4 regions of the Mesorhizobium sp. B2-1-3A genome follow, and region 2 is predicted to be linked to each of the others. Evidence: riboswitches for the same ligand, from Rfam matches in the RefSeq annotation. Region 2 holds a riboswitch; each other region holds the start of a gene.
The links. Region 2 has a riboswitch for cobalamin ahead of FJ977_RS24780 (hypothetical protein). Riboswitches for the same ligand answer to the same signal wherever they lie in the genome.
Positions count from the first base shown of each region.

Region 1: it holds a riboswitch for cobalamin, as region 2 does, so the genes downstream of both, FJ977_RS08075 (aromatic ring-hydroxylating dioxygenase subunit alpha) here and FJ977_RS24780 (hypothetical protein) in region 2, are expected to answer to the same signal.
Region 3: it holds a riboswitch for cobalamin, as region 2 does, so the genes downstream of both, FJ977_RS30630 (DUF1636 family protein) here and FJ977_RS24780 (hypothetical protein) in region 2, are expected to answer to the same signal.
Region 4: it holds a riboswitch for cobalamin, as region 2 does, so the genes downstream of both, FJ977_RS15755 (CbtB domain-containing protein) here and FJ977_RS24780 (hypothetical protein) in region 2, are expected to answer to the same signal.

Region 1 covers NZ_VFWK01000002.1:321,846-326,049, reverse strand. Annotated here, with positions in the region: gene FJ977_RS08080 (hybrid-cluster NAD(P)-dependent oxidoreductase) at 1-385, opposite strand, end outside; gene FJ977_RS08075 (aromatic ring-hydroxylating dioxygenase subunit alpha) at 406-1,653, opposite strand; cobalamin riboswitch at 1,769-1,970, opposite strand; gene FJ977_RS08070 (DUF680 domain-containing protein) at 2,465-2,665, shown strand; gene FJ977_RS08065 (DUF680 domain-containing protein) at 2,738-2,941, shown strand; gene FJ977_RS08060 (DUF680 domain-containing protein) at 3,010-3,246, shown strand; gene ugpC (sn-glycerol-3-phosphate ABC transporter ATP-binding protein UgpC) at 3,324-4,204, opposite strand, start outside.
Region 2 covers NZ_VFWK01000006.1:38,984-43,187, forward strand. Annotated here, with positions in the region: gene FJ977_RS24770 (CbtA family protein) at 1-571, opposite strand, end outside; gene FJ977_RS24775 (CbtB domain-containing protein) at 691-900, opposite strand; adenosylcobalamin (AdoCbl) riboswitch at 945-1,034, opposite strand; cobalamin riboswitch at 1,200-1,406, shown strand; gene FJ977_RS24780 (hypothetical protein) at 1,513-1,812, shown strand; gene FJ977_RS24785 (homocysteine S-methyltransferase family protein) at 1,831-2,892, shown strand; gene FJ977_RS24790 (aromatic ring-hydroxylating dioxygenase subunit alpha) at 2,942-4,171, shown strand.
Region 3 covers NZ_VFWK01000008.1:340,117-344,320, forward strand. Annotated here, with positions in the region: gene cobN (cobaltochelatase subunit CobN) at 1-507, opposite strand, end outside; gene cobW (cobalamin biosynthesis protein CobW) at 527-1,564, opposite strand; gene FJ977_RS30630 (DUF1636 family protein) at 1,567-1,995, opposite strand; cobalamin riboswitch at 2,035-2,240, opposite strand; gene FJ977_RS30635 (winged helix-turn-helix domain-containing protein) at 2,270-3,469, opposite strand; gene FJ977_RS30640 (NADH-quinone oxidoreductase subunit A) at 3,859-4,204, shown strand, end outside.
Region 4 covers NZ_VFWK01000004.1:14,119-18,322, forward strand. Annotated here, with positions in the region: gene FJ977_RS15745 (MFS transporter) at 1-69, shown strand, start outside; gene FJ977_RS15750 (aromatic ring-hydroxylating dioxygenase subunit alpha) at 73-1,242, opposite strand; cobalamin riboswitch at 1,387-1,585, shown strand; gene FJ977_RS15755 (CbtB domain-containing protein) at 1,621-1,800, shown strand; gene FJ977_RS15760 (CbtA family protein) at 1,816-2,619, shown strand; gene cobU (bifunctional adenosylcobinamide kinase/adenosylcobinamide-phosphate guanylyltransferase) at 2,612-3,127, shown strand; gene cobO (cob(I)yrinic acid a,c-diamide adenosyltransferase) at 3,129-3,758, shown strand; gene cbiB (adenosylcobinamide-phosphate synthase CbiB) at 3,755-4,204, opposite strand, start outside.

The DNA of each region.
Region 1 (4,204 bases), on a different contig from region 2:
GGTATTTGGCCGCCGGATGGCTGTGCAGTGAAAAGTCGCCGCTCGGCCCATAGGCCTTGACGTGCGAACCGGGTGTCAGGTGATCGAACATCCAGCGCGTGCCGATGCTGCCGGCCTGCGCCTTCACCGTGACCGCGATCGAGAAGGGCCGCGACGGCGAGGAGGACAGCGTATAGGTGCGCATCAGCGGCCCGTCCGGCGCAGGCAGCTCCAGCGTCACGAACTGGCCCGGCTTGTAGCGGAACCAGGTCTGGTTGTCGGATCGGAAAGTGAAGGTCTTGACGTCAGGCGCCTCGTCGCTGACGCCGATCACTTCCAGCACCTGCAGCCTGTCGTTCCAGGGGGCCATCTGATCGAGATGGCGATAGAGGCCAAGGTCGGTCATCGCATTCATCCCTCAACCTCTCAGGCGACGCTGCGCAACGCCGGCCGGCCGCCTTCGGCAAGGCGCGGACCGATGAAGCGGGCGTACCAGTCGACGAACTGGATCACGCCGCCCTCGTGAAGCTCCGAATAGGGGCCGGGCTCATAGGCCGGCGACAGGATGCCGAGGGCATTTTCCTCGACTATGCGGCGGTCCTGATCGTTGGTCTCGGTCCACACATGGGTGAGCTCGGCAAGATCGTAGTCGACGCCCTCGATCGCATCCTTGTGCACCAGCCATTTGGTCGTCACGGCGGTTTCGGTGGCGCTGATCGGCAGCACGCGGAAGGTGACGGCATGGTCGATGAGGATATGATTCCAGGTCGTCGGGTAGTGATAGTGCATCAATGTGCCGATACGGTCGGCCGAGACGCTGTCGGAGAGGTTCTTCTTCACCGCCCGCTTGCCGTTCATCGTGTAGCTGACCGCATCGCGCAGCAGCGGCGCCCGCGTGGCGCGGTATTGCCCCGCCGGGTCGATGCGGAACTTGCTCGGCAGGCCGGCCGCTTCGCATTTGGCCCAGTGCGCCAGCATCTCCGGATCGCTGTCGGCGCCTTGCACTCCGGTCACGGTCGGTGCTTCCGGGAAGGTTTTGCACAGCTCCGGGTGATTGCCCGCGCAGTGATAGCACTCGCGGTTGTTTTCCCAGACGAGCTTCCAATTGCCCTTTTCGACGATGGTGCTCTCGAAGGCGATCTTTGCCTCGCTGAGCCGGTGCGGCTTGAGATAGGGTTCGATCATCGCCCGCATCGGGGCGAAGTCGGCTGGATCCTTCGCCAGGCAGATGAAGATGTAGCCGGCGACGCTTTCGCAAGCGACCGGCTTCAGCCCGAACTGGCTCTTGTCGAAGCCATCGGCCATCTGGCGGGCAAACAGGAGGCGACCGTCGAGCTCATAGGTCCACTGGTGATAGGGACAGACCAGTTTGGCGGCCGTGCCCTTGTCCGTGTTGCAGACCCTGCTGCCGCGATGGCGGCAGGAATTGTGGAAGGCGTTGATCTTGCCCTGCTGATCGCGCACCAGCACGACCGGGTAGTCGCCGATCTGTACGGTGATGAAGCTGCCGGGCTTGGGCAATTCGCAATCATGGCCGATGAAAAGCCAGTCGCGGTACCAGATCAGCTCCATGTCGAGCTTGAAATAGTCCGGGCCGGTGTAGAAAGGCTGCTCGAGCGAGAAACCCTCTCTGCGGCTGTTCAAGAGCCTCAGCATATCGTTGCGCACATCCATGTCCTGTCCTCGTGTTTAAGGACTGACTATGGTGGTGATGGAGGAAGGATCGGATGCAGTCCCGGCGAAGCGCTGGTCATGCACTATCCACCTCTTGACCGCCCACCGCGATCAGTCGAGTTCAAAAATCTCGGGCTGGTTTCCGGGCTCTGGAGTGTCCTTTCGGACGGTCGCGACACCTTCCCAGGCTTCCGCCCAGTGGTCTCCCGTTGCGACTTGAACTCCACCACCGTTGCGGGGGCAGCGCCGGACTTTGACCGGCTTCCCAATTCTCCGCCCCGTCGTCACGAAGCGGCACCTGAGATGGCCATGATCTAATCACGACAGCGCATGCGACATCGGCATGAAAGCGACATCGCATCCATGTGGCGCGACACGCTTCAGCAACCATGGAGTCAGGAAGAACGGCCACGAAACGCGTCTCGGTGACGACGATGCCGGCTATCGAAATCGTCCCGGAACCGAAGCAAAAAGGGTTAACGGTTTCGAAAAGTGACTATTAGCAGATTCTAAAATCGAACCGAACGGTTCGTTTCTGTTGACGGTGCGTACAGCACGCTGTGAACGCTGAGCCTTCGATACATCAGGTGATCGTATTGCTGGTTTTATCTAATCGATTGATATCAAAAAGAAAAATGTTTGCAATGGAATGCCTTGGTACAATTTCAAGTGGTGGATTCTTGGTCCACACGGAACAACTTCGTGATTGGAAACGGCCACATGGCTTTCCCACATCGGGGCTGTCCGAACGACGCGATTTTAATCCCAAGACACGCCGCTAGACGGACGGGAAAATACTGGAGTACCAAAAATGAAAAAGATTGTTCTCACTGCCGCCGCCCTTCTGGCCATTTCCGGCAGCGCCTTCGCTGGTAGCGATCACTATGGTTCGAATGCCGCTGCAGCCACTGCTGCCGTCGACAATTCGTACACCGCTTCGACCAAGAAGTCGGAACCGGCTGCTCAGGCGCCTGTCACGGGTGCCGATCGCAACCTCTTCGGCAACAACTAACAGTCGATTTCCAGCAGGCGGTGGCCCTGGCTCGCCGCCTTGGCGGAACTCGAAGAATTCAGGAGACTTGAAATGAAGAAGATCATCCTTGCTGCCGCCGCCGTTCTGGCTATCTCCGGCAGCGCCTTCGCCGGCAGCGACAACTACGGCTCCAATGGCGCCAACCAGCCCGCTGTCACTTCGACCGACAGCTCGTACACCGCTTCGATCAAGAAGTCGGAACCGGCTGCCCAGACACCTGTCCAGGGTGCCGACCGCAACCTCTTCGGCCACTAACGGCCGATTCTCCGGGGTGGCGGGCCTGCCTGCCGTCCCGTTGAAACTTGAAATTCAGGAGACTTGAAATGAACAAGATCATCATCGCCGCCGCCGCCGTTCTCGCTCTCTCGGGCAGCGCTTTCGCCGGAAGTGACAACTTCAACTCCAATGGCGCCAACCAGCCTGCCGCGACTTCTGTCGACAACTCGCGCACGGCTTCGATCCGCAACGGCGATTCGCCCGTCTACAAGCTGCTCAATTCGTCGGGCGATGTGCAGAAGTCCGCGCCCCAGGGCGCCGACCGGAACCTCTTCGGCCACTAACAGCCAAAGTCGATCGTAAAAGAGAGCGGCGGGCCTTGCCCGCCGCTCTTTTTGTTTCTGCCGTCAAGACGGGCTTCTTAAGCGGCCTTTGCTTCCGCTTCATGCAGCGCGAAGGACCGCCCGTCCGTGTCGAAGATATGCAAGTCCTCGGCATTGGCGGTCAGCCGCAGCGTCGAGCCGCGCTTGACCTCGACATTGCCCGGCAGCTTGGTCACCAGGGGCAGGTCGGCGCGGCCGATGTCGGCATAGACCAGTTGAACCTCGCCGAGCTGCTCGACGTAATCGACCGTTCCCTCGAACAGATAGTCCGCGCCGGTGGCGATGATCAGGTCCTCCGGCCGCACGCCGAAGCTTACAGCCGCACCCTTCGCCGAGGCCGGCGTCGTGATCGGCACCGTAGCCTTGCGCCCGCCGACATGGCTGACGACGGTCGGGCTGCCTGATTTGTCGATCGTCGCCGGCAGGATGTTCATGGCCGGCGAGCCGATGAACTGGGCGACGAACAGATTGCCGGGCTTCTTGTAGAGATCCATCGGCGTGCCGACCTGCTCGATGTGGCCATCCTTGAGTACGACGATGCGATCGGCCAGCGTCATCGCCTCGACCTGGTCGTGGGTGACGTAGATCATGGTCGTGTTGGGCATCGATTCCTTGAGCTTGGCGATCTCGATGCGCGTGGCGACGCGCAGTGCGGCGTCAAGGTTCGACAGCGGCTCGTCGAACAGGAACACTTTCGGATTGCGCACGATGGCGCGGCCGATGGCGACGCGCTGGCGCTGGCCACCCGACATCGCCTTGGGCAGCCGGTCGAGATATTTGGTCAGCTGCAGGATTTCCGCCGCCTGGCGCACGCGGCGGTCGATCTCGGCCTTGTTCTCCTTGCCGATCTTCATCGAGAACGCCATGTTGTCGTAGACGGTCATGTGCGGATAGAGCGCATAGGACTGGAACACCATGG
Region 2 (4,204 bases):
TGGTTGGCAGCACGTACATGGCGACCGTTATGACCGCGATGAATGCCGCGCCCGCAATGATCGTTGCGTTCCAAGGGCCATACTGTGCCCAAAGCCTTCGTGACAGCCCGACCGCCGCCGTCAATGCGGCAATGGAGATCACCAGCATGATGAAGAACAGCACTGTCCGCGACCCTATCGTGTCGGGATTGCCGACCGAAGGTGGATTGGCGGGATATTTTAGGTCCGGAACCAGAACGATTGAAACGAAGGCTGCCAGGGCCAGTACTGCGGAGGTGGCGCGCGGTCCCAGGCTGCTGATGCGGCCATAGGTGTAGGCGAAGACCAGCGAAAACAGCCCGCCGATCGACGTGGCATAGACCAGCACGCCGGTCAGGAGGCCGAACCCGGCCTGTGTAGGACGGCTGACGAGTTCAGGCTCGGGCGCTTCGCCAGCGGCCTGGGCGGTTTGTTCCTCGAAGGCAATGGCCCGGTCGACCTGCGGCTCGCCGTAGATCTTGGCAAAACCAAATGCGAGAAGCCCTGCGACGATGCCGACCAGCATGCCGCGCAGCAGAAGACTACCAACCATGTTCATGATCCCCGAAGCATGACCTCGAAAAGCCCCCGGCCTTTCGGTTGCTGTCACGCGCTAAAACAAATGATCAGGACGGCATCCCTTCGGGATGGCCAGCTCTCAATGGCCAACTCTTAGTGGCAAGGGAAGCCGAGCAGGTGGCGACCGTCATGTACCCATTCATGGACATACATGCCCGAAATCATCGAGGTGGCACCTTCTTCCGCGCCGACGAAATAGATCGCAAGCAGGCACAAGAGACCGCCGAAGATCGCCCACGGAAGAAGCTCTTTCGCCGGGATCGGAACCGGACCGTAGGTTGGTGCAAAGGTGGTATTGGACATTAAGGCTCTCCTGGGATTCAGCGTCCCGTTGATCGAAACCATTTTCACGGGAGAAGGCCTGACTTTCAGCAAGAACAATTGCTGATCACAGTGGCGCGACCGTGCCGGAATTTCACCGGCTTCCAAACCCGTAACTCTGACGCCAGCCTATTCAGCCGGCGCTGTTACTGTCAACGAGATGTGATCGATCACACGGGAATGTGTTCGACCTGCCGGAACGAGGCCCTCGTGTCGGTGCTCTATCGGCTTTCCGCCCCGACCGTGTCGTTTCCGTGTGGACGGCCTTGGCGAGCAGGTGCTTATATCGTGGGGTTCAAGGTGCCCTTCAGTCGATTCGGCCGGAGGGATAATTGGGAAGCCGGTGAGATTCCGGCGCTGCCCCCGCAACGGTAGCGAAGCGTGCGTTCCGACAACAGACCACTGGGCAAATGCCTGGGAAGGTGTCGGAACCGGTCCAAAAAGACCCCTTCGGAGCCCGGAAACCAGCCTCGAACAGATTTGAACTCGACTGATCGCGGTGGGCGGTCAAGAGGTAGATGCGGACCGGCCTCAGCGCCGACCGTGGCTTTCCTCCATCACCACCAGGTTCAGTCCTTGCAAAGAAGGACGAACATGGATTCGCACAATGAAATACCGGGGCTCGCGCCCGGCAGACCGCAACGCCCTCGCACGGTGCGTCGCGTCAATGCGGCGACGATGCGCGCCGTCTCGCCGCTGCCGCCACCGGAAGAAGTGTTCTCCGACTGGCTGCTGTCGGTGCCGCATGACGCCGATCTGGAGGCCGCGGCCTTGAAAAAGATCGCGCTGATCGACCGCTGCGGCCATCTGCATCCGGACGTCTTGCGGCTGCGCACCTTGCTTGCCGTCGTCGCCGGAACCAGCGCCTGGCCGTCGCGCGTCCGCAATCTCTAAGTGCCGAGGAAAGAAATCATGTCTGCAAAATCTACTCTCACGGCCAAGCGCGGCCTGCTCGAACGTCTCGACGCCGGCGCCGTCATCTGTGCCGAAGGCTATCTGTTCGAACTCGAACGTCGCGGCTATCTGCAGGCCGGCCCGTTCGTACCGGAAGTGGTTCTCGAACATCCGGACGCGGTGACACGTCTGCATGAGGATTTCGTCCATGCCGGCTCGGAGGTTGTCGAAGCCTTCACCTATTACGCTCACCGCCAGAAGCTGAGGGTGATCGGCCGTGAGGATATTCTGGAAAAGATCAACCGTCAGGCGTTGCGCATAGCCAAGGATGTCGCCGACCGCAATGATTGCCTTATGGCTGGCAACATCTGCAACACCAATGCCTATGAAGCCGACGACAGGAAGACCCACGATGCCGTGCGCGCCATGTTCGAGGAGCAGATCGGCTGGGCGGTGGAGGAGGGGGCCGACTTCCTCATCGCCGAGACCATCGACTGGTGCGGCGAGGCCGAGATCGCGCTCGACGTGATGAAGAAAACCGGCCTGCCGACCGTGGTCACGCTCTCCGTCCACCGTGAGGAAAAGATGTTCGACGGCGTCTCGGTCGTCGATGCCTGCAAGCGGCTGGAGGCGGCGGGCGCCGACGTCGTTGGACTGAACTGCCAGCGCGGGCCGAAGACGCTGATGCCGGTGGTGCGCAAAGTGCGCGACGCCATCTCATGCCATGTCGCCGCACTGCCGGTGCCCTACCGCACGACTGACGCGGAACCGACCTTCCAGTCGCTGACCGACCGCGCCTGTTCCTGCATTCCCGGCAACCGGCCGTTCCCGACCGCGCTCGACCCGTTCACCTGCAATCGCTACGAATGCGCCGAATTCGCACGGGAAGCCTTTGATCTCGGGGTCCGTTATATCGGGCTTTGCTGCGGCGCGGCCCCGCATCACATCCGTGCCGTGGCCGAAGCGCTTGGCCGCAGCGTACCCGGCAGTCGCTATTCGCCCGACATGTCCAGGCACGCCTTCTTCGGCAGCGATGCGGCGATCCCAGAAGCCTACAAGGGCCGGCGCCTCGAGATCTGACACGCACCAGGCCACCACAGACATCCAAATCGCCAGACAGGAATGGGTTATGAACGTGCATCCTCTCCAGCAAACCCATGCCGACGGCGATACGATCGACCGGCTGGTGGCCGCGCACCGGCCGGGCCACGGCCTGATGCGTGCGTTCTACCATGATCGGGCGATCTTCGAGCGCGACATGGAACGCGTCTTTCGCCGCCACTGGCATTGCCTCGCGCATTCCAGCGTCATTCCAAACCCCGGCGATTTCGAGCTGTTCAAACTCGGCGATGAAGCAATCATCCTGACCCGTGGCATGGATGGCGCCATCCATGCCATGCTCAACGTCTGCCGTCATCGCGGCGCCGAGGTCTGCACCAGGCAGAAGGGCAATGCGAAAGCCTTCGTCTGCCCCTATCACGCCTGGACCTATTCCAGTGACGGTTCGCTGCGCGCCGCCCGCCTGATGCCGAAGGATTTCGACCGCGCCGCGCATGGATTGAAGAAGCTGCATGTCCGCCTCGCCGAAGGTCTGGTGTTCATTTCCTTCGCCGAGATGCCACCGGATTTCGATCCGGTCGAACAGTCGCTGCGAACCAGCTGCGGCCAGTATGGTTGGGCTGATGCCAGGGTGGCGCATCGCGAGACCTATCAGGTTGACGCCAACTGGAAGCTCGCCGTCGAGAACTATGTCGAGTGCTATCATTGCGGTCCGGCGCATCCGGAATATTCGCAGACGCATACTCTGGAAAAACCGACCGAGATGATCGAACAGCTCAACGCCGCGATGGAGCAACGCACCCGCGCGCTCGGTATCGAGATCGGCAGCGGCGACCGCTGGCGGAATTCGGCCGCTGGACAGGAAGCCATCCACACTTTCCGCTACGCGCTCTACGATGGTGTTTCGAGCGGCAGCCAGGACGGCTCGCCGGTGGCACCGCTGATGGGCCGCTTCACCGATTACGATGGTGGCGTCACCTCCATCCATCTCGGCGGCACGAGCTTCCTCGTCTGCTACCCCGACCACGGCATGATCTACCGCTTCATTCCGAAGACGGCTGATACCTGCGAGATGGAACTCATCTGGCTGGTGCGCGGTGACGCGGTCGAGGGCCAGGATTACGATCTGGAGAAACTGACCTGGCTGTGGAAGGTCACCACCGACGAGGACAAGAAAATCATCGAGCACACCGCGCGCGGCGTGCGATCGCACTATTTCGTACCCGGACCGATCGCGCCGATGGAGTACAACGAGCTGCGCTATATCGGCTGGTATCTCGAGGAGATCAGCCGACCCTGAGGGCTTTCCCTTGGGAATGCGTCAAGACGATGA
Region 3 (4,204 bases), on a different contig from region 2:
AACAATGTCTGCCTGCGACCCCGCCAGCCGCGCCAGCCTCTGCACCAGCGCGCTCATATTGGCCGGGCCGCCCTCGCGAAAATAGCCGAGCAGCGCGTCCAATTCCTGGCGCGGCAGCGTCGAGGCTTCGATCAGCCTGAGGTCCTCGTCATGGCTTTCGCCGGGGAGCAGCGCGAGTTTAATGCCGCGTTCGCGGGCAATCGAGGCAAGCTGGTCGCAGCCATAGCGCCACCAGTCATAGCCGCCGAGGATGCGCACCAGGATGATCTTGGCGTGGCGGGCGACGCTGTCGATCCAGAGGTCGACGGACATGGGATGGCGCAGGTCGCGCAGTGCCGCCAGCCGCATCGAGGGCAGGCGGCCGGCATCCGCCTTCCAGGCCGCGGCCAGGCCGGCAAGGTCGCTGTCGGTGAAGGACAGGGCCACGATATCCGCCGGCGTCTGCCGCAGATCGACCGGCTCGGCGAGATCGTCGAGCGAGGCGGAGGTCGTGGTGAGGATATGCATCGCGGTCCGTGTCTGAAAATCAGCCGGCGAGTATAGCCTCGATTGCCGGGCGGTTCAGCCCCTTGAGGCCGATGACGACGAGGCGCGAGCGGCGGTCGTCCTCGGCCGTCCAGGCGCGGTCATAGTAATGATTGACGCGCGGGCCGACGGCCTGCAGCAGGAGCCGCATCGGCTTGCCACCGACCTCGACGAAGCCTTTCACGCGCAGCACGTTTTCCTGTTCGGCGGCGGTGGCGACGCGCTTTGCCAGCTCGTCCGGATTGGCGATCGAGGGGATGTCGACGATGAAGGTGTCGAAGTCGTCATGCTCATGGTCGAACGCGCCGTCATGATGGGATTTGCGGTTCTCGATATCGTCCTCGACGGCGAGACCGAGGCCGAGCAGCACCGAGGGATCGACCTTGCCATGCGAGGTCGGCACGATCTTCACGGCGCGGGCCGAATGTTCGTTGACGATGGCATTGGCGCGGGCCGAGCCGGCGGCGTCCATCAGATCGCTCTTCGACAGGATGATCAGGTCCGCGCAGGCGATCTGGTCCTCGAACACTTCCTCGACCGGGTCGTCATGGTCAAGGCTCTCATCCCCGGCGCGCTGCGCCTGCAGGGCGTCCATATCGTTGGCGACGCGGCCTTCGGCAAGTGCGGGACCATCGACCACGGCGATGACGCCATCGACCGTGACACGGCTCTTCACCGTCGGCCACTGAAAAGCCTGGACCAGCGGCTTGGGCAGGGCCAGGCCCGAGGTTTCGATCAGGATGTGGTCGACCTTCGGCGTCAACGACAGGATCTGGTCGAGCGCCGGCACGAAATCGTCGGCCACGGTGCAGCAGATGCAGCCATTGGCCAGTTCGACGATATTTTCCTCCGGGCAGGTGTCGATGCCGCAGCCCTTCAAAATCTCGCCGTCAATGCCGATGTCGCCGAACTCGTTGACGATGATGGCGATACGCTTGCCGCCGGCGTTTTCCAGGAGATGGCGGACCAGCGTCGTCTTGCCGGCGCCGAGGAAGCCGGTGACGACGGTGCAGGGGACGCGGGATACGGAAGCGCTCATGATCAGTCCTTCAGCATGTCGAGGGGAGGGATGCGGGCAACAAGGCCGCGCTTGAGGGAATCGGGGCGGCCGCGCCACGGGATGAGGCCGTCGGTCGAGGTGGCGAAGAGTTTGGCGCCGGTGACGAGGTCGGCGCCGCTGGCCACGGTCAGGTCGCCGAACACATAGCTCCAGCAGCCATCGCGCAGGATCGCGGCGCTCAGCCGGCGCTTGCAGTTGCCGAGACATTCCACCGTGCGGACGCGGATGTTGTCATCGGCTGCGGCGCGGCGCGTGTCCTCAGCCAACAGTTCTCCGGCGCGGGGATGGGCGTCGGAACCGGTCTCGTCGCGACAGGAGGCGCAGACGATGACCGTGACGCCGGCCAAGGCTTCGCTGTCGGCGGACGAATTGTCCGCTGTGCCAGCCGAAAAACTGCTGTTCTGGTCCAAAAAGCCGGGCTCCTTGCCCGGAAACCCGCCGGGCGATCGGATTCTCTTGTCGCAGACGGCAGGTCTCCTGGCTCGCGGGTCATCGCCTTGGGTGCCGCCTTCCCGGGAAACTCCCAGTGGCTTTCGGCCTTGGCTCTTCGCTTACAGTTGCGGGGACAGCCGCGGATTTGAGATCGAAATCCCGCACCGCATTCCCTCTTAGCCCCTGCCGTTGCGGGCAAGGGACCGTCTGGACGGGATTTAGGCTTTTGCAGGCAGCGGTGTCAACGCACGGCTACGACACGGCGATGTCGGCCAGCGCCGGACCCAGATCGCCTGCCGGAGTCACGTCCATGCGTTCAAGGCCAAGCCAGCCCTGCATCTGCTTCAATTCCTCGAAGAGCTGAGCGGCGGTTTCAGGCGGCGCGCCGGTCTCGGGGTAGGCGGCATGGACGCGCAGGACGCTCGCCGGCCGGTCCGCCTTGAGGTCGACGCGCGCGACGATCCGGTCGCCGAGCAGGAAGGGGAGGACGTAATAGCCGTATTGGCGCTTTTCAGCCGGTGTGTAGATTTCGATCCGGTAGTGGAAATCGAACAGCCGCTCCGAGCGCGAGCGCTCGAAGACGACTGGATCGAAGGGCGCCAGCAAAGCACGCGCCTCGATTTTCCGGGGCAGGCGCGCGTCCTTGTGAAGGTAGGCCGGCTTGTCCCAGCCTTCGACGCGTACCGGCAGCAATTCGCCCGACTCGACCAGTTCCTCCAGCCGACCCTTCATGTCGGCCGGCGACAGCCGGAAATAGTCGCGCAGGTCGCCCGATGTCGCCACGCCATGGGCGCGGGCCGAGATGCGCAGCAATTCGCGGTGTGCATCCTCGGCCGGGGGCACCGGCAGGTCGAGGATCGCCTGCGGCAGCACGCGCTCCGGCAGATCGTAGAAGCGCTCGAAGCCGCGGCGGTGCGCCGTGGTGATGCGCCCGGCCCAGAACAGCCATTCGAAGGCGTGCTTGGCATGGCTCCAGCCCCACCAGCCCCCGGAGCCTTTCTGGCCTTCGAGCGCCGAAGCCGCGATCGGGCCGCGCTCGACGACCGCGCGGTAGATGTCTTCTATATAGGCGGCGTGTTCGCGGCCCCATTTGGCCAGTCCCAGATACATTTCATCGCCTTGCTCGGCTCGCTGCATGCGCCAGCGCATCAGCGGGTAGGTCTCGACCGGCAGGAACGAGGCCTCGTGCGCCCAGTATTCGAAGACAGTGCGCTTGCGCGTCACGGCGGCATTGTCGAGCAGCGTGAGCGGGTAGGGGCCCAGGCGCGAATAGAGCGGCATATAATGAGCACGCACCACCGCACTGACGGAATCGATCTGCAGCAGGCCGGTGCGGGAGAGCACACGGGCGAAATGGCGGCGGTCAGGTGTGCCATTTGGGCGCGGATCGAGAAACCCTTGAGCGGCGAGTGCAATGCGGCGGGCGGCGGCAAGCGAGATTTTTTCCTTCATGCAGGCATCACTCTGAGGGGCTTCGGCTGTGGGTCGGGTCTTTGTCTGGGCAAGTTCTTGTCGCAAAACCGGGGTCCACTTTTGCGGAACCTGCGTGGTGATTCCAACCCATGCTAGCAGGGTTTTGGCGGCAACCATGTCAGGAGAGAAAAGTGGAGTAAAAAGCGAAGGAAATCAAACAGGAGCGGATCGGACCAGTTTCTCCGGATATGCCGTCCAGGTCGGCGTTTTGAACAAGGTTTGACTTGCTTCGCTGGAAGTGCTGCGCTAACCCTCGCCGCGTTGCAGCATAGGCCCCTTAAAACGGTTCAGCGGTTAAACTGTCACGCTTCCGCATTAAGGTCCGGTGCTGTAATCAAAGTGGATTGGCGCCAACGGAAAGCCGCTGCATGAACGCACTTCTCAGTTCGTACCTGCCTATCGTCCTGTTCATAGGCGTGGCACTGGTCGTCGGCCTGGCGCTGCTGGCCGCCCCGTTCCTGGTGGCCTACCGCAATCCCGATCCCGAAAAGCTTTCCGCCTACGAGTGCGGTTTCAATTCGTTCGACGATGCCCGCATGAAATTCGACATCCGTTTCTACCTGGTGTCGATCCTGTTCATCATCTTCGACCTGGAAGTGGCCTTCCTGTTCCCCTGGGCCGTGTCCTTCTCGAAGATCGGCATGCTCGGTTTCTGGTCGATGATGGTGTTTTTGGCAGTGCTGACCATCGGCTTTGCCTATGAATGGAAAAAAG
Region 4 (4,204 bases), on a different contig from region 2:
GTCACGCTCAGCCTGCTGGCGGCGGCGTGCGGCTTCGTGACCTGGCGCTACCTGCCGAAGTCGCTGTGAGGATCACGGTGAAAGTGCCGCGTGGCGCTCGCGCACCCAGTTGTGGAAGCGGTGCAGTTCATATTCCTCGGGCATCAGCACGCCGGCGGCGTGGCGCATCGAGCGCAGGCCTTTCTGGTTGACCTCGCAGATCGCCGCATCCTCCTCCAGCACCTGTGTGCCGAAGGCGATGATGTTGTCGATGTCGGTTGCGGCCAGCGCCTCGGGGGCGAACAGCCATTCGGCGACAAGTTCCGTCTGTTCCGGCCCGAGCGGTACCAGCCGGACGGTCCTGACATAGTCGACATGGCCGACGATGAACATCGAGGGCAGGCTGGTGGCGTAGGTCTGGCCAGCGGCGCGTTCGGCCGGTGTCAATCCCGGGAAGATCGGCCCATGGGTCTTGCCGTCGCTCGACCAGGTTTCGGCGCCCGTCCGCAGACCACCGGAAAACTCCGGCGCGTCATTGTCGGCGTGGCGGGTCCATTCGGGGTCGTCATGCCGGCTCATCAGGCCGCGGCCATAGATCGGCACCAGCCGCGACAGGTCCTTGTGGACGCCCGGACAATGCAGGCACTCGTTGAAGTTCTCCCAAAAGATCTTCCAGTTGCAGTGCATCACCTTGCGCAGCACATGGCCCGTCACCAGCGTTTCCAGAGGCCAGTTGCCGAGATTGCCGGAGGCAGGGTCGAAGGATGCCTGCGCCGAGCCGGCCGCATCCTCCTGCAAATTGATGAACACGAAGCCGCGCCATACCGAGAGTGCGACGCGATAGAGCGGATGGTCGGCCTTGTCGAAGCCGTCCGGCAATGATTTCGACGGCACGCGCACGAGGTCGCCGCGAAGCGAATAGGACCAGGCATGATAGGGGCAGGTGATCAGCCGCGCCTTCAGCCGGCCCTCGCTCTCCTGGCAAAGCTGCGAGCCGCGATGCCGGCACGTGTTGTGGAAGGCACGCAGCGCGCCGGTGTCGTCGCGCAGCACGATGATGTCCTGCGTGCCGATGCGGAATCGGCGGAAGGCCAGCGGCTGGGCCAGATCGGCCTCGCGGCAGACCAGCAGCCAGTTCTTGTACCAGATGGCATCGAGGTCCAGCTGATAAGCCGCTTCATCCCAATACGCCGATGAGGGCAGGGTGGGTTCGGCCTGGGTCAAGCCGTTATAGGGATCGCGCTCGCTGGCAATGGGTTGCATGGCTGGCTTCCTGTGAAGTGGCCAGCCGACACCCGGCCGGCACAATTGTCAATTGTTGCGCCGATGACGGCTGATGTGGCCGGCATGGCGTAATCGCGCTGGTTACCGGCGGAATTTGGTTTGCCGGAGGCAATGATTCTGCCTATAGTCGCTGATGTCGTCGGTTCCATTTTGGAGCCAAGAGGGAATGCGGTGCGGGCTGACTTGTTGCCCAATGCCGTTGCTGCCCCCGCAACTGTGTGCGGTAGTCCTCTCCATATGCCACTGAAGATTTGTCTTCGGGAAGGTGGGGAAGGGCGCTGATCCGTGAGCCAGGAGACCTGCCGGCGACAGGAAACTGACTTCGATGCCCTCGGGTGGAGGGTGAAAGGACAAGACATGACTACCGCTTCCGTCTCCCGCGGCGCCTCCGTCTCCTCGCAGTCGCGCTTCATGCAGCTGGCGTTCGCCGCGCTGCTCGGCACCTTCATCATCGGCTTCGTCGGCTTCTCGCACATTGATGCGGTCCACAATGCTGGTCATGACAACCGGCATTCGATGGCGTTTCCCTGCCACTGACGAGGATCTGACATCATGAATCTGTTTCGCAACGTCGTGTTCATCGCGGCGATCGCAGGGCTCGTGGCCGGCGTCGTCCTCGCCTGCATGCAGGCCTATGCCACCGTGCCGCTGATCCTCAAGGCGGAAGTCTACGAACAGGCCGAAGGCGGCCATGACCATGCCGCGGCGCCGGCTGATGCCGCCAGCGGCAACGCAATGAGTTCCGCCGCGCCGGCGGCATCGAATGCCATGAGCGCTGCCACCCCGGCTCCGGCCGCAGCGGCTGCTCCGGCCGAAGACGAAGGCTGGGCGCCGGCCGACGGCTTCGAGCGTTTTGCCTTCAACGTGGTTTCCAACGTCGTCACCGGCATCGGTTTCGCGCTGATCCTGGTCGCTGTTTCGGAATTCGCCGGCGGCATCGGCAACTGGCGCCAGGGCGTGTTCTGGGGCCTGGCCGGCTTTGCCGTGTTCACGCTGGCGCCCGGCCTCGGCCTGCCGCCGGAACTGCCCGCCATGCCGGCGGCCGACCTCACGCAGCGGCAGATCTGGTGGGTGGCAACGGTGGTCGCGACCGCCATCGGGCTTGGCCTGATCGCGTTCCGCAAGTCGCTGCCGCTCGCCATCCTTGCCGTGCTGCTGATCGTGGCGCCGCACATTGTCGGCGCGCCGCAGCCCGACAGCTTCGAGACACCGATCCCGGAAGGCCTGCACCACCAGTTCGTGGTGGCGGTGACGCTGACCAGTCTGGTGTTCTGGCTGGTGCTTGGCGCCGTCGTCGGCGTGGTGCGCGGACGCTTCACCGGCACCGCGACCAGCCTGCGCGACAGCTTTGCCTGATCGCGGCAGGCTGACCTTCATCATCGGTGGTGCGCGCTCGGGAAAGAGCGCGCATGCCGAAACCCTGGTGACGGCGTTGCCCTCGCCATGGACCTACATCGCCACCGCGCAAGCCTATGACGACGAGATGCGCGAGCGCATCGCGCTGCATCGGGCGCGGCGCGGCGCGGGCTGGACGACCATCGATGCGCCGCTCGACCTCGCCGGCGCGCTCGAGGCTTTGCCAGATAGCCGGCCTGTGCTGGTCGACTGCCTGACGCTGTGGCTGACCAATCACATGCTGGCTGACCATGACCTTGGGTTTGAATGCCGGCGGCTGGCGGATGTGTTGTCGCGGCCGCGCGGGCCGTGGTTCGTGGTATCCAACGAAGTCGGGCAAGGCATCGTGCCGGACAACGCACTGGCGCGCCGGTTTCGTGATGAGGCCGGTCGGCTCAACCAGCAGATCGCGGCGATCGCCGATACGGTGCTGCTGATGGTGGCGGGGCTGCCGCTCAAGGTGAAATGAAATGACCGATATCGATGGCAAGACCACCGAAGACAGGGACGAAGAGCGCCACCGCGCCAAGATGGCCAAGCGCAAGGCGGTGCAGGACGCCGAGGTGGCGGCCAAGACGATCGAGAAGGGTCTGCTGATCGTCAACACCGGCCCGGGCAAGGGCAAGACGACAGCAGCGTTCGGTTTGGCGCTCCGCATGCTCGGCTATGGCAAGCGCGTCGGCGTCGTCCAGTTCATCAAGGGCAAGTGGCACACGGGCGAGAAGGACGCTTTCGCGGCCTTCGGCGACCGCGTCGTCTGGCACGCAATGGGCGAGGGCTTCACCTGGGAGACGCAGGATCTGAAGCGCGATATCGCCGCTGCCGAAGCCGCCTGGGCCAAGGCGCTGGAGCTGATCGCCGATCCGTCGATCAGCCTTGTCGTGCTCGATGAGCTCAATATAGCATTGCGCTACGACTATCTCGATCTCGACAAGGTGGTTGCAGCGCTGAAAGCGCGTCGCGAGGGCCTGCATGTTGTCGTCACTGGCCGCAATGCCAAGCCGGCGCTTGTCGAAGCGGCCGACCTGGTCACCGAAATGGGTGTGACCAAGCACCATTTTTCGGCGGGCGTGAAAGCCCAGCAAGGGATCGAGTTCTAGAACGCCAGAACCGCGATCACCGAGACCAAGCCGAACAGCGCGATCAGCAGATAGTCGGCGACGCGGTAGAGTTTCAGCGCCCGCCTGATGTCACCGCTGTCGACGTCGCGGCGGCCGCCTTCACCCATGAAGACATCCTCGACCAGCACGCCGCCATAGCTGCGCGGTCCGGCCAGTGCCAGACCGAGCGCGCCCGCCATTGCCGCTTCCGGCCAGCCGGCGTTGGGCGAGCGGTGTTTTTTCGCGTCGCGCCACACCGCATGCCAGGCGCCGCGGGGATCGGCGTCCCTGACCAGGAAAGCCGCCAGCACGATCAGCAGCGCCGTCAGCCGAGAGGCCGGCAGGTTGATCCAGTCGTCGAAGCGCGCCGCCGCCCAGCCGAAGGCCTCGTGGCGCGGGGTGCGGTGGCCGATCATCGAATCGGCGGTGTTGGCGGCCTTGTAGGC